DNA from 3 places in the Microbacterium immunditiarum genome. Region 3 is predicted to be linked to each of the others. Evidence: predicted binding sites of a transcription regulator. Region 3 holds the regulator's gene; each other region holds the start of a gene.
The links. Region 3 encodes LexA, which represses DNA repair genes until DNA is damaged. Its sites were predicted from a motif close to TCGAACANNTGTTCGA; they were not measured.
Positions count from the first base shown of each region.

Region 1 (4,244 bases), 2.2 Mb from region 3:
CTCCGCCGACCTCGCCCGCATCTGGCCCGCCACGGGCGTCCGAGCGCGAGCCGGCGACCTCGAGCTCCGCTGGGCCGACGACGAGCTGCTCGTCGCCCTCGCGGATGTCGCCGCGCGCGGAATCCACGACGAGGACCGGATGCCCTTCGCGGTCCCGTGGACGCGCGGGACGCCGGACGAGGTCGCGCGATCGGTCGTCTCGTACCACTGGAGCATCCGCCCCCGCGTCGGCCCGGAGGAGCTCCACCTCGACCTCGCCGTCCTCGTCGACGGTGCACCGGCGGGGATGCAGGGCGCGAGCGGCAGCGACTGGCGCGTGCTGCGGAAGGTGCAGACGGGATCGTGGCTCGGCCGCGAGCATCAGGGCCACGGCATCGGAACCCGCATGCGCGTGCTCATGCTCGAGCTGCTCTTCGACGGACTCGGCGCGCTCGAGGCGACGTCGGGCGCGTTCGTCGACAACCCGGCGTCGAGCGCCGTCTCGCGCAGGGTCGGGTATCTCCACAACGGCGTGGTGACCGTCGCCCGCGAGGGCGCGGCCGTCGCCCACCGCAACTACCTCATGACGCGCGAGCGCTGGCTCGAGGTGCGCGACCGCAACGCCTCGCTGCTCGGTGCGCCGGTCGAGCTCGAAGGCGTCGAGGCGCTGCGCGCGGTGCTCGACGGCTGATCGCATCGGTCGCCGTCCGGCGGTCACTCCTCGAGAGATAGAGACGGATGCCGCGCCCGCGCCCCCTCCCCCGAGGGGTGGCCGCGGCATCCGTCTCTGGTCTCGGTGAGCTCAGCGCTTGCCGACGATCTCGCGGCTGACGATGTCGCGCATGATCTCGTTCGTGCCGCCGTAGATGCGGTGGACGCGGGCGTCGAGGAACGCGCGAGCGATCGGGTACTCGGTGATGTAGCCGTAGCCGCCGTGCAGCTGCACGCCGATGTCGAGCAGTTCCCATTCGCGATCGGTCGCCCAGAACTTGACCTTGGCGGCCTCTTCGGCGGTGAGCTTCTTGTCTTTGTAGAGCATCATCGCGCGGTCCACATACGCCCACATGACGTCGACGGTCGTCGCCATGTCGGCGAGCTTGAAGCGCGTGTTCTGGAAGTCGGCGATGCGCTCGCCGAAAGCCTCACGGCTGAGGGTGTAGTCGCGGGTCCAGACGTACGCGGCCTCGCCCGCGGCCGCGGCCGCGACGCCGATCGAGAGGCGCTCGAGGGGCAGGTTCATCATGAGCTGGATGAAGCCGAGGCCTTCCTTGCCGCCGATGAGGTTCTCTTCGGGGACGAAGACGTCTGTGAACGACAGCTCGGCGGTGTCCCAGCCGTGGAAGCCCATCTTCTCGAGCTTCTTGCCGTGGTCGAAGCCCTCCATGCCGTTCTCGACGATGAGCAGGCTGAAGGCGTCGGGGCGCGTGCCCTCGCCGGTCTTGACGAAGGTGACGACCATGTCGGCGGTCTTGCCGCTCGAGATGAACGTCTTGGCGCCGTTGACGACGTACCCGCCCTCGACCCGCTTGGCGGTGGTCTTGATGCCGCGCAGGTCGCTGCCCGCGCCGGGCTCGGTCATCGCGAGAGCGCCGAGGATCTCACCGGTCGCCATGCCGGGGAGCCACTTCTCCTTCTGCTCCTGCGTGCCCATGTGCGCGATGTACGGCACGGCCAGGTCGTCCTGGATGCCCAGCGCGCCCGCGAGCGAGCCGAGGCCGGCACCGATGGTCTCTTCGAGGACGATCGAGCGGAAGCGGTAGTCCTGCAGCATTCCCGCACCGCCGAACTCCTCCGGCACCGAGAGCCCGATGATGCCGGCCTCTCCCGCCGCGAGCATGGTGGCACGGTCGACCTCGCCGTCGGCGTCCCATTGCCGACGCTTGTCGTCGGTCGCGTAGCGCTTGACGAACTCCTTGACGACGTCGCGGAACGCCTCGTGGTCCTCGTCGTAGATGTTGCGCTCCATGCGCGTCTCCTCTCGTCTTCGAGTGAGCGGCCTCGTGGGACGCCCAGGTCCTACGGCTTCGCGTGTGCGCGCGCCTGGTATCGAGTCTTGCACATCATGGCACCGAGTTCCATCGATGATTCTCGGGAGAGGTTCGATCCGTTCGAATGCGCTTCGGTATTCGTCGCTGCGTCGGTTGACTCTACCTCGAATCTCTGTTCGAATAGTCCGCATGCGGTGGCAAGGGCAGCAATTGGCGACGGCGGATGCCTCGGCCCTCCCCGGCATGGAACGCCTGGGCGGCTTCGTGCAGTCGGTCACGACGCCGGAGTTCGCCGGCATGACGTTCCACGAGGTGCTGTGCAAGTCGGCGCTCAACCACGTGCCGAGCTCATCGGCCGTGCCGTTCGACTGGACCATCAACCCCTACCGGGGCTGCTCTCATGCGTGCACATACTGCGTAAGCGCCGACACCCTCGTACTGTGCGCCGACGGCCGTCAGCGTCGCATAGACGAGCTCTCGATCGGCCAGGAGATCGTCGGCTCGGAGAAGCGGGGTGACTACCGGCACTACGTCACGACGCGCGTGAAGGCGAAGTGGGCCACGCGCAAGCGCGCGTTCCGGGTCACGCTCGCCGACGGCACTCAGCTCGTCGCCAGCGCCGACCACCGATTCCTCACGGAGCGCGGCTGGAAGCACGTGCGCGGAGCGATGAGCGGGCCCGAGCAACGGCCATACCTGACGACGAGCGACCGGCTCCTGGGCTTCGGTCTGGGCGGGCGGACTCGGCTGGGCCCGTTCATGCAGGGTGAGTATCGGCGCGGTTACCTCACGGGCATGATTCGGGGCGACGGCATGCTCTTCCACGGCACCTGCACGTACGGCGACCGAACGACGAGCGTGCACAGGTTCCGGCTGGCTCTCGCGGACGATGAGGCGTTGGATCGCACGCGCATGCTTCTCGACGCTGAGGGGATTCCGACCGTCACGCGCCCCTTCGTCGGCGCGACGGAGACGCGTCGCGCGATGACTGCCATCCACACCGCTCGACGCGCCGACGTCGAGGCGATCGCGCGAGTCACCTCGGTCCCCGTGCTCCGCACGTCGGAGTGGCACGCCGGCTTTCTCGCGGGTGTCTTCGACGCCGAGGGCTCCTGCTCGGGCGGTGTGCTCCGCATCAGCAACAAGGATTCCGAGACGCTGCGGCTCATCCACGAGGCGCTCGACGTGCACCATATCCCACACGTCACCGAGCCCGCGCGATCGAACGGCGTCCGCACGATCCGCGTCTCGGGCGGCCTTCCCGAGAGGCAGCGGTTCTTCCGGCTGACGGAGCCGGCGATCACGCGAAAGCTCGCCATCGCCGGCACAGCGGTCAAGACGGCCGCCGACCTGCGCGTCGTGAGCATCGAAGACCTCGGACACGAGATCGACATGGTCGACATCACTACGGGCACCGGCGACTTCATCGCGAACGGCGTCGTCAGCCACAACTGCTTCGCGCGCGGCACGCACGAGTACCTCGAGCTCGACGCCGGGCACGACTTCGACTCGCAGATCGTCGTGAAGGTGAACGTCGTCGACGTGCTGCGCAAGGAGCTCGCGCGCGGGTCGTGGGAGCACGAGCCGGTCGCACTCGGCACGAACACCGACCCTTACCAGCGCGCCGAGGGCCGCTACCGCCTCATGCCCGGCATCATCTCAGCGCTCGCCGAGTCGGGCACCCCGTTCTCGATCCTCACGAAGGGGACGATGATCCGGCGGGATCTTCCGCTGCTGACGGATGCCGCGTCCTCCGTGCGTGTGACGATCTCCACCTCGATCGCGGTGTTCGACGATGCCCTGCAGAAGTCGATCGAGCCCGGCGCCCCCACCGCGACCGCGCGGCTCGAGACAGTGCGCGCGGCGGCCGAGGCCGGCTTCCGGGTGACGGTCTTCCTCATGCCGATCATCCCTCACCTGACCGATTCGATCCCAGCGATCGACCACGCGCTGACGCGCATCAAGGAGGCGGGCGCGCACCGCGTCGTCTACGGCGCTCTCCACCTGCGCCCCGGGGCGAAGCAGTGGTTCATGCAGTGGCTGGAGCGGGAGCATCCGGAGCTCGTCTCGTCGTACCGCGGGCTGTACCCGGGGGCGACCGCGTACGCCTCGAAGGCATACCGCTCGTGGCTCGCGAAGCGCGTGCGACCGCTCATGCGGGTGCACGGGCTCGACGGCGAGGGCGAAGAGGACGGTCCGCGCCGCGGGCCCGTCTCCGGACTCGCGGCGCGGTCGACCGTCGTGACGACCTCGCGGGGAATGCGGGCGGAAGCCGCG
Region 1 is NZ_JACCBV010000001.1:753,255-757,498, reverse strand. Features, by position in the region: gene BJ991_RS03400 (GNAT family N-acetyltransferase) at 1-670, shown strand, start outside; gene BJ991_RS03395 (acyl-CoA dehydrogenase family protein) at 782-1,945, opposite strand; gene BJ991_RS03390 (intein-containing Rv2578c family radical SAM protein) at 2,157-4,244, shown strand, end outside.
Region 1: the regulator LexA is predicted to act here: its motif matches at 2,132-2,147, upstream of BJ991_RS03390 (intein-containing Rv2578c family radical SAM protein).

Region 2 (4,244 bases), 1.4 Mb from region 3:
ACGTCACCGCGTCGGGGCATCCGGCATCGGCGAAGCCCGCGCGGATGTCGTCGCTCGACGGGTGTCCGTGCTGGCCTTGGTTGACGTTCCGCATGAACGCGACGCAGCGCATGCCTCCGAGAGTAGGGGAGGGCATGCGCTGCGCCGGTGTGTCGCTCAGTCCTGAGCCGGCGGCGTCACCCACTGCACGAGCTGGTAGACGATGCCGTTGGGGTCGGCCATCTGGAAGTAGCGCTCGCCCCACGGCTCGGTCTCGATCGGCGTGACGATCTCGACGCCGTCCTCGCGCAGTCGCTCGTAGTAGGCATCGATGTCGTCGACCGTGAACACCACGAGCAGCCCGTCGGCATGGCCGGCCGCCGACGCGGGCTTGAACGTCGACAGCCCGGTGCGCAGGTAGATGAGGTTGAAGCCGGCATCCGGATGCGCCAGCGAGCAGAACCCGTCGGCCTCCATCGCGACCTCGAAGCCCAAGTAGCTGCGCGCCCACGCGGACGACGCCGCGACATCGGCGACGTTGAGCGAGATGGCGGAATCGGTGATGGTCAAGAGGCGCCTCCTTATTTCGTACAACGTACAATGTATAACGTACGGCGAAAGAGTGCAAGGATGAGGCCATGACCGCAGATCGCACGGGCGCCGGCTCGCCGAGCGCGACCCTCGCGCTGCTGTGGGGGCCGTCCAATGAGGCGTCGCGCCGAAAGGGACCGGCGCGTTCCGTGACGGTCGCGCAGGTCGTCGATGCCGCCCTCGCTCTCGCGGACGAGCAGGGGCTCACCGCGCTCACGATGCGCGCGGTCGCCGAGCGCGTCGGCATCTCGACGATGTCCGTCTATACGTACGTCCCCGGCAAACCCGAGCTCCTCGATCTCATGGTCGACGCGCTGTATGCGCGGATGGAGCGCCGTTCCTGGGATGCGTCGGAGTCGTGGCGTGAGCGGGTCTCGACGTTGGCGGAGGAGAACCGGATGCTGCTGCTCCAGCATCCGTGGATGACCGAAGTCGCCGCCCTCAGCCGCCCACCCCTCGGGCCGGGCTTGATGGCGAAATACGAGCACGAGCTCGCGGCGTTCGACGACACCGCGCTGTCGGATGTCGATACGGATTCGGCTTTGAGTTGGGTACTGGGTTTCGTGCAGGCGCATTGCCGGGCGGCGCACGATGCGCGGCGAGCGACGACCGACACGGCCATCAGCGACGCCGAGTGGTGGGAGGCGAATCAGCCGATCCTGGCGCGGGCGTTCGATCCGGAGAGGTATCCGCGTGCGGTGCGCGTCGGCGCGGCCGCGGGTGAAGCGCAGGGGAGTGCGTGGAGCGAGGAGCGGGCGTGGGAGTTCGGCCTCGCGCGGACGCTGGATGGGTTGGCGGTGCTGATCGAAGGGCGGTAGCGGCGGGGGAGCCGCCTGCCGGTCGAGTGGCCGGCGTAGCCCGGTTTCGAGACCCCCCTCCTCCACCGACCGACAATCCACCCGCATTTCTCCACAGCCTCGCCAACGCGAATCGGAATGTCGTACCTATGTTCTAAGGTCGAAGCATGCCCGCCACCGCCGAGGGTTATCCGCCCTCCCAGGTCCCCGACGCGATCGATCGCGTCCGCGTGGCGGGCGACATGGTGGCGATGTTCGCGGCTGAGCAGTTCTACCGGGTCGACGAAGCCCGCACCGAGGCCCTGGCCGATGCGGCCCGGTACGGGCGGGACCTCACCACTGTGGTGGAGCGGGGCATCCGGCTGGAGTTGGCGGCGGGGATGCGGATCACGGAGCACGCCGCCGGCGACCTCATCCGCCGCGCCGAGGCGCTCGTGCACCGGTACCCGGACGCACTGGACTCACTCAGTCGCGCACGTATCACTCTTGCCCACGCCGAGTACCTCGTCGACCGCCTCGACGAGCTCGAGCCCGACGTGCGCGACGGGCTCATCGCTGACGCGATCGGGCTTGCCGAGGAGCACCCGGTTGGCGTGTTCCGGCGAGCGCTGCGGAATTTGATCGAGATGCATCGGTCGGTCACCCTCGCCCAGCGGCATGAGGTGGCGCTCGTAAAGCGGCGGGTCGTGGTCGAGCGCGCCGATGACGGGATGGCGTGGCTCAGCGCCTGCATCCCGGCGGTGGAGGCGCACGCCATCTACGGGCGCCTGACCGCGATGGCGAAGGCGATCAAGGCCCACGAATCCGAGACGGCACCGCGCGACAGCGGCGCGACGCCGATTGACGCACGCTCGATGGATCAGCTCCGTGCAGACGTGCTCAGCGACCTGCTCATCGACGGCGACACCAGCGTGCACCCGGACGAAGTGCGCGGGATCCGTGCGACGGTCGCGGTGACGGTGCCCGCGCTGACGCTCCTCGCCGAAACGGACACCGATCGTGCCGTGGCGGGGTTGGCGCCGGCGGTGGTGGAGGGTGTTGGGCCCATCGCGCTGGACCGCGCCCGCGAGCTGTGCGGCGGCGCGGACGGATGGATGCGGATCCTCACCCACCCCGAAACGGGCATGGTGCTCTCTGCCGGTCGGACGCAATATCGGCCGCCCCCGATGCTGCGGAAACTGGTCAGGTGGCGGGCGGATCGATGTATGGCTCCCGGATGCGGCATCCCCGCCTCCCGCTGCGAGATCGACCACACCATCGCGTGGGAACACGGCGGGGAGACCTCGCTCGACAACCTCGCCCCCTTGTGCAAGGGGCACCACACGGTGAAACACCACGGCGGGTGGCGAGTGAGACAGGTCCCCGAAAGCGGGGGAGCGCTCGAGTGGAGATCTCCCGCGGGTCGCACCTACGTGGTGCAACCGGAACGCCGCGTGCCCGTGTTCCGACCCGCCGACGCCGCCAACGCACCCTTCTGACACGCCCGGGCGCCGAGGGTGGCGCCGGTGTGCGTGCGAGGCCCGGCCCCGGGGTCCTGCTCCGCGGCGAAGCTCCGCGGCGAACCTCCGCACCGAACCCTCGCGCCCGACAGCAGCGGCAGTCGCGCCGGCGCCCGCCTGCCACGCTCAGTGCGCAGCGACGTCAGTGGACGGCAAACGCGCCTCCGGGCCACCTCACCGCACCGGTCCGCCGATGCCCTGTCGTCGAGGCATCCGCCGTGCCAACGTGGTCACGACGACATCGAGAGGAGCCGCCGTGTCCGACCGTCCCCGTCCCGCCGTTCCGCCCGCGCCAGTCGGTTCGAACACCGTCAACCCGTTCATCATGGCCGACAACGCCGCCGAGCTCATCGAGTTTCTCGAGTACGTCTTCGGAGCGATAGACGTTCCCGAAGCCCGCACGCTCGACGGGGACGGCACGATCCTGCACTCCGAGCTGCTCATCGGCGATTCGATGATCACCGTGGCCGACCGCAAAGCCGACTGGCCGTTCACGCCTGCGTTCACCCGCGTGTACGTCGACGACGTCGACGCGACGCTTGAGCGAGCCGTCCAACGGGGAGGGCGGATCGTGACCAACCCGACAGACTTCTGGGGCGACGTCTTCTCGCGCTTCGTGGACCCGCAGCAGAACCTGTGGTGGGTGTACGCCCACAACCCCGCGCCAGCCGACACCGGCGACGCCGACAGCCAGACCTGGTCCGGGACCTGGACCGAGCCGGATGCCGAGCCCAACGCCGAACCCGGAGCCGACGAGACCTGGGAGTCGTACTCCTCACCAGAGCTGACGTACATCCACTCCACACTTCTCGAAGCGGTGGCATCCCTGCGCGACCCGCGTCGCTGACGAACCGGCGCTGAATCACACCTGCCTTCGCCCGTCACCACGGGTTGCTTGACACCGCCGACGACATACGTTCTTCGGGGAAGAGCTCCCGTGACGTTCAGCCGTGCGGGCTTCGCGGGAGCGCAGGCGCACGGCGCGTTCTGGGCGGGGGACGAGAACTCGACGTGGGAGGCGTTCCGCTGGTCGATGAACGCGGGGCTCACGGCCGCGGCATCCGGCATCGTCTACTGGGGCTGGGACATCGCCGGCTTCTCCGGCGAGATCCCCGCAGCCCGTCGCGCGACCGCACGCCGTGGAACATCGCCGAGCGCACGGGCGACGAGCGCGTGCTGCCGCTCTTCCGCCGGTACACGAAGCTGCGTGAGCGGCTCGTGCCGTACCTCGAGCGTTCCGCCGCGGCGACGATCGCGACCGACCGGCCGCTCATGCGCCCGCTGTTCTTCGAGTGGCCCGACGACCCCGCCGTGTGGACGGCACCGACCCAGTGGCTGCTCGGCGACGACATCCTCGTGGCGCCCGTGCTCGAAGAGG
Region 2 is NZ_JACCBV010000001.1:1,588,173-1,592,416, forward strand. Features, by position in the region: gene BJ991_RS07235 (DUF1697 domain-containing protein) at 1-112, opposite strand, end outside; gene BJ991_RS07240 (VOC family protein) at 157-549, opposite strand; gene BJ991_RS07245 (TetR/AcrR family transcriptional regulator) at 618-1,388, shown strand; gene BJ991_RS07250 (HNH endonuclease signature motif containing protein) at 1,535-2,845, shown strand; gene BJ991_RS07255 (VOC family protein) at 3,123-3,713, shown strand; partial or broken gene BJ991_RS18910 (TIM-barrel domain-containing protein) at 3,804-3,911, shown strand; gene BJ991_RS18915 (hypothetical protein) at 4,139-4,244, shown strand, end outside.
Region 2: the regulator LexA is predicted to act here: its motif matches at 1,509-1,524, upstream of BJ991_RS07250 (HNH endonuclease signature motif containing protein).

Region 3 (4,244 bases):
GGAATACCCTCCACGCTCGGGTCGAGCGCCTTGGCCTGGCGGAATGCCCGCGCGAACGCCTTGAACTCGGCTTCGGCGATGTGGTGCGGGTCGCGCCCGCCGAGCACCGTCACATGGACGGTGAGTGCCGCGTTGAACGCGATCGCCTCGAACGCGTGACGCACGAGCGAGCCCGTGAAGTGGCCGCCGATGAGGTGGAGCTCGAAGCCCGCCGGCTCGCCGGCGTGGACGAGGTACGGGCGGCCGCTGATGTCGACCACGGCCTGCGCGAGAGCCTCGTCGAGCGGCACGAGAGCGTCGCCGTACCGGGCGATCCCGGACTTGTCGCCGAGCGCCTGCCGGATCGCCTGGCCGAGCACGATCGATACGTCCTCGACGGTGTGGTGCACGTCGATCTCGGTGTCGCCCGAGGCGCGCACGGTGAGGTCGGTGAGCGAGTGCTTGGCGAACGCCGTCAGCATGTGGTCGAAGAACGGGACGGTCGTGTCGATGCGGCTGCGGCCGGTGCCGTCGAGGTCGAGCTCGAGCTCGACGGTCGATTCGCTCGTCGCGCGACGCAGCGAGGCGGTGCGGTTTGCTGCGCCGGTCATGAGGCCGATCCTACCGAGGCCAGGGCATCGAGGAACGCGGTCGTCTCGTCTTCGGTGCCCGCCGTCACGCGCAGGTGGTGCGGGATTCCGACGTCGCGCACGAGGATGCCGCGCTCGTACAGCGCGTGCCATGTCGCTGCGCTGTCTTCGACCCCGTTGAAGAGGACGAAGTTGGTCCACGACTCGTACGGGCGATAGCCGAGCGCCTCGACGGTCGCCGAGATGCGGTCGCGCTGCGCGACGATCTCGTCGACCATGCGGAGCATCGTCGGGGCGTGGTGGAGCGCCGCCGTCGCGGCCGCCTGGGTGAGGGCGCTCAGGTGATACGGAAGGCGTACGAGGCGGAGCGCGTCGATGAACGCGGGATCGGCGGCGAGATAGCCGACGCGGGCGCCCGCGAACGCGAACGCCTTGCTCATCGTGCGCGAGACGACGAGCCGCTCTCGACCCGGCAGCAGAGTGAGCGCGGACCGCTCGTCGTGCGGCGCGAATTCCTGGTACGCCTCGTCGACGATGACGATGCCGTCTGTCGCGTCGTAGACCGCCTCGACCACGTCGAGCGGAAGGGGCGTGCCCGTGGGGTTGTTCGGGGCGCACAGGAAGACGACATCGGGCGCCGCGGCCTCGACCTGTGACGCGGCGTCGGCGGGGTCGAGGGTGAAGTCGTGGCCACGCGTGCCCGCCGTCCAGGTGGCGCCGGTGCCGCGCGTGATGATCGGGTACATCGAGTACGTCGGGGCGAAGCTGAAGGCCGTGCGCCCCGGACCGCCGAACGCCTGCAGGATGTGCTGCAGCACCTCGTTCGAGCCGTTGGCGGCCCAGATCTGATCGCGTGTGAGGCCGTGCCCGAGGTAGTCGGCGAACGCCTCGCGAAGCGGCGTGAACTCGCGGTCGGGGTACCGGTTGACATCGCGCAGCGCACGGGCGACCGAGTCGAGGATGTCGTCGGCGACCTCTTGCGGGACGGGGTGCGTGTTCTCGTTGACGTTCAGCGCCACCGGAAGCGGCGCCTGCGGCGCGCCGTACGGCTTCTGGCCGCGGAGGTCGTCACGTAGAGGGAGGTCATCGAGGCTGGCGCTCACCCGTCCCATCGTAGAGCGCGCGCGTCAAGGCGCCGTCGCGTACTGAGCCGGGATGGCCAGTTCCTGCCCCGCGGAGATGACCACGCCGTCGAGCGCGTTCAGCCGCACGATCGCGTCGACGACGTCGCGCGGGTCGGCGCTGGGCGCGATCTCCAGGGCGATCGCCCACAGCGTGTCGCCCGGCTCGACCGTGACTGTCGCGAACCCGCCGGCAGGCACCCCTTCGTCGCGCGACGCGAGCGCGGAGCCCCCGCCGATGATCGCGAATGCGAGGGCGATGACCGCGGGCAGCGCGGCGAGCGTCGCGAGGACCCGGCGACCGCGCACTGTGAGGCGCAGGCGCGTGACAGGAGCTGCGGGTGCGGGAACGGTGATCGCGCTCATGGGTCCTCCTGTGCGGTGGGAAGAGATTCGCATCCGACACTCGGCCGGGAGGGCCGGATGCGAATCTCTGTACCGAACGTATCTTCGATGCTGTAGTGTGTCAAGTGCGGTGTCGAGGCCGGATCGTTCGAAAGACGACACGCCCGCCACGTGTCCGGCGAACACGTCGCAACCGGATACGGTTTCGACAAGAGCACCCCACCACAGGGCTCCGACATTCGAATACCGCTGCACCCCGCGATGCAGGCCGAGCGCGTGAGACAGGAGCACGAAGATGACCGACGCGACCACCGGGCGCGAGAAGCCCCAGACGCGCCGCCGCAAGAGCCTGAGCGAGAAGCAGCTCGCGATCCTCGAGGTGATCCAGCGATCGATCGCCCGCCACGGCTACCCGCCGAGCATGCGCGAGATCGGCGACGCCGTGGGGCTGAAGTCGCTTTCGAGCGTGACCCACCAGCTCAACCAGCTCGAGCTGAGCGGCTACCTGCGGCGCGACGCCGGCAAGACCCGCGCGCTCGAAGTGCTCATCGATCTGCCCGGCACCGCCGCCGAGAACCCGGCGGACACAGCTCCCCCGGTCGGCGACGCGGCGCTCGTGCCTCTCGTCGGCCGCATCGCCGCGGGCGTGCCCATCACCGCCGATCAGCAGATCGAAGAGATCTTCCCCCTCCCCCGCCAGCTCGTCGGCAAGGGCGATCTGTTCATGCTCAAGGTCAGCGGCGACTCGATGCTCGACGCCGCGATCTGCGACGGCGACTGGGTGGTCGTCCGCTCGCAGAACACCGCTGAGAACGGAGACATCGTCGCCGCCATGCTCGACGGCGAGGCCACCGTCAAGACCTTCCGCCGCCGCGACGGCCACACGTGGCTGCTCCCCCGGAACTCCGCGTTCGAACCCATCCTCGGCGACGAGGCCGTCGTGCTCGGCAAGGTCGTCGCGGTGCTGCGAGCCGTCTGACCTACGGAGGCGATCCCCTCACCCTCTCGGGGTGTCACGCGTGCGGCACCGCGCGGCGGCCGCTAGTGTGAGCCTCGTCGGCCGCGCCCACGCACAGGCGCGGTCCGCCGGGCGGGGTTCTCGCGTCCGACACGGCGCGGGCAGCCGAGAGGTGGGTGGGACCGTGGCATCCGACGTCGACGACCTGCGCGCGCAGCTCGAAGAGCTTCGCCGTGAGAACGAGCGGCTGCGCGAGCAGCGCACCGAGCCCGTCGAACCGCTGGCCGCGGCATCCGACACCGCCCCGCCGCGTCGTCGCAACGGCTGGCGCGCGATCGTCTCGGCGCTGTGCATCGTCATCGCCGGGATCCTCGTGCCCGTCACGATCGTGTCGACGTGGACGCGCGCCCAGCTCGTCGACGAGGCGACCTTCGTGCAGACCTTCGCGCCTCTCGCCGACGACCCCGGCGTTCAGGAGCTCGTCATCGAGCAGTCGACCTCGGCGATCAACGAGTCGCTCGACGTCGAGTCGTTCACCGACGACCTGTTCGACGGCTTGGCGCGGCTGGATCTGCCGCCCGCGGCGCTGCGCGCACTCGAGCTCCTGCGCACACCGGCCGCGTCCGGCCTGCAGGGACTCATCGAGAGCACGGTCACGCGCGTCGTCGAGTCAGATGCCTTCGCCGAGGTGTGGCAGCGCGCCCTGATCGCGAGCCACCGCGCGCTCGTCGCGGCCGCGACCGGCGACGGCTCGGGCGTCGTGACGATCGACGAGGCGGGTGTCCTCGGGATCCAGCTCGGCCCCATCGTCGAGGAGCTCAAGCAGCGGCTCGTCGACCGCGGAATCGGTCTCGCCGAGGCGATCCCCGCCGTCGACCGCACGATCGTGATCGCGCAGTCCGACGCACTTCCGCTCGTCATCGCGATCTACAACATCGCCGTCACGGTCGGCTGGTGGCTGCCGCTCATCGCGCTCGCGCTGTTCGTCGTCGGGATCCTCGTGGCGCGCCGCCGCTCCACGGCGCTGCTCGGAACGGGCGTCGCGCTCGCGCTCGGAGGCGCGGCGCTCGTGATCGCGCTCGGCGCCGCCCGCGCGATCCTCTCTCTCAACGCGCCCGCGCTCGGCGTCGCGCCCGCGACGACCGACTCGATCTTCTTCGTCGTGGCGGGTGCGATGCGCGACACCGCGATCGTCGCGACGTTCCTCGGCGTCGTCATCGCGATCGCCGCGTGGCTCGGCGGCCGGTGGGA
Region 3 is NZ_JACCBV010000001.1:2,981,708-2,985,951, forward strand. Features, by position in the region: gene hisB (imidazoleglycerol-phosphate dehydratase HisB) at 1-590, opposite strand, end outside; gene BJ991_RS13940 (histidinol-phosphate transaminase) at 587-1,681, opposite strand; gene BJ991_RS13945 (LysM peptidoglycan-binding domain-containing protein) at 1,697-2,056, opposite strand; gene lexA (transcriptional repressor LexA) at 2,331-3,014, shown strand; gene BJ991_RS13955 (hypothetical protein) at 3,178-4,244, shown strand, end outside.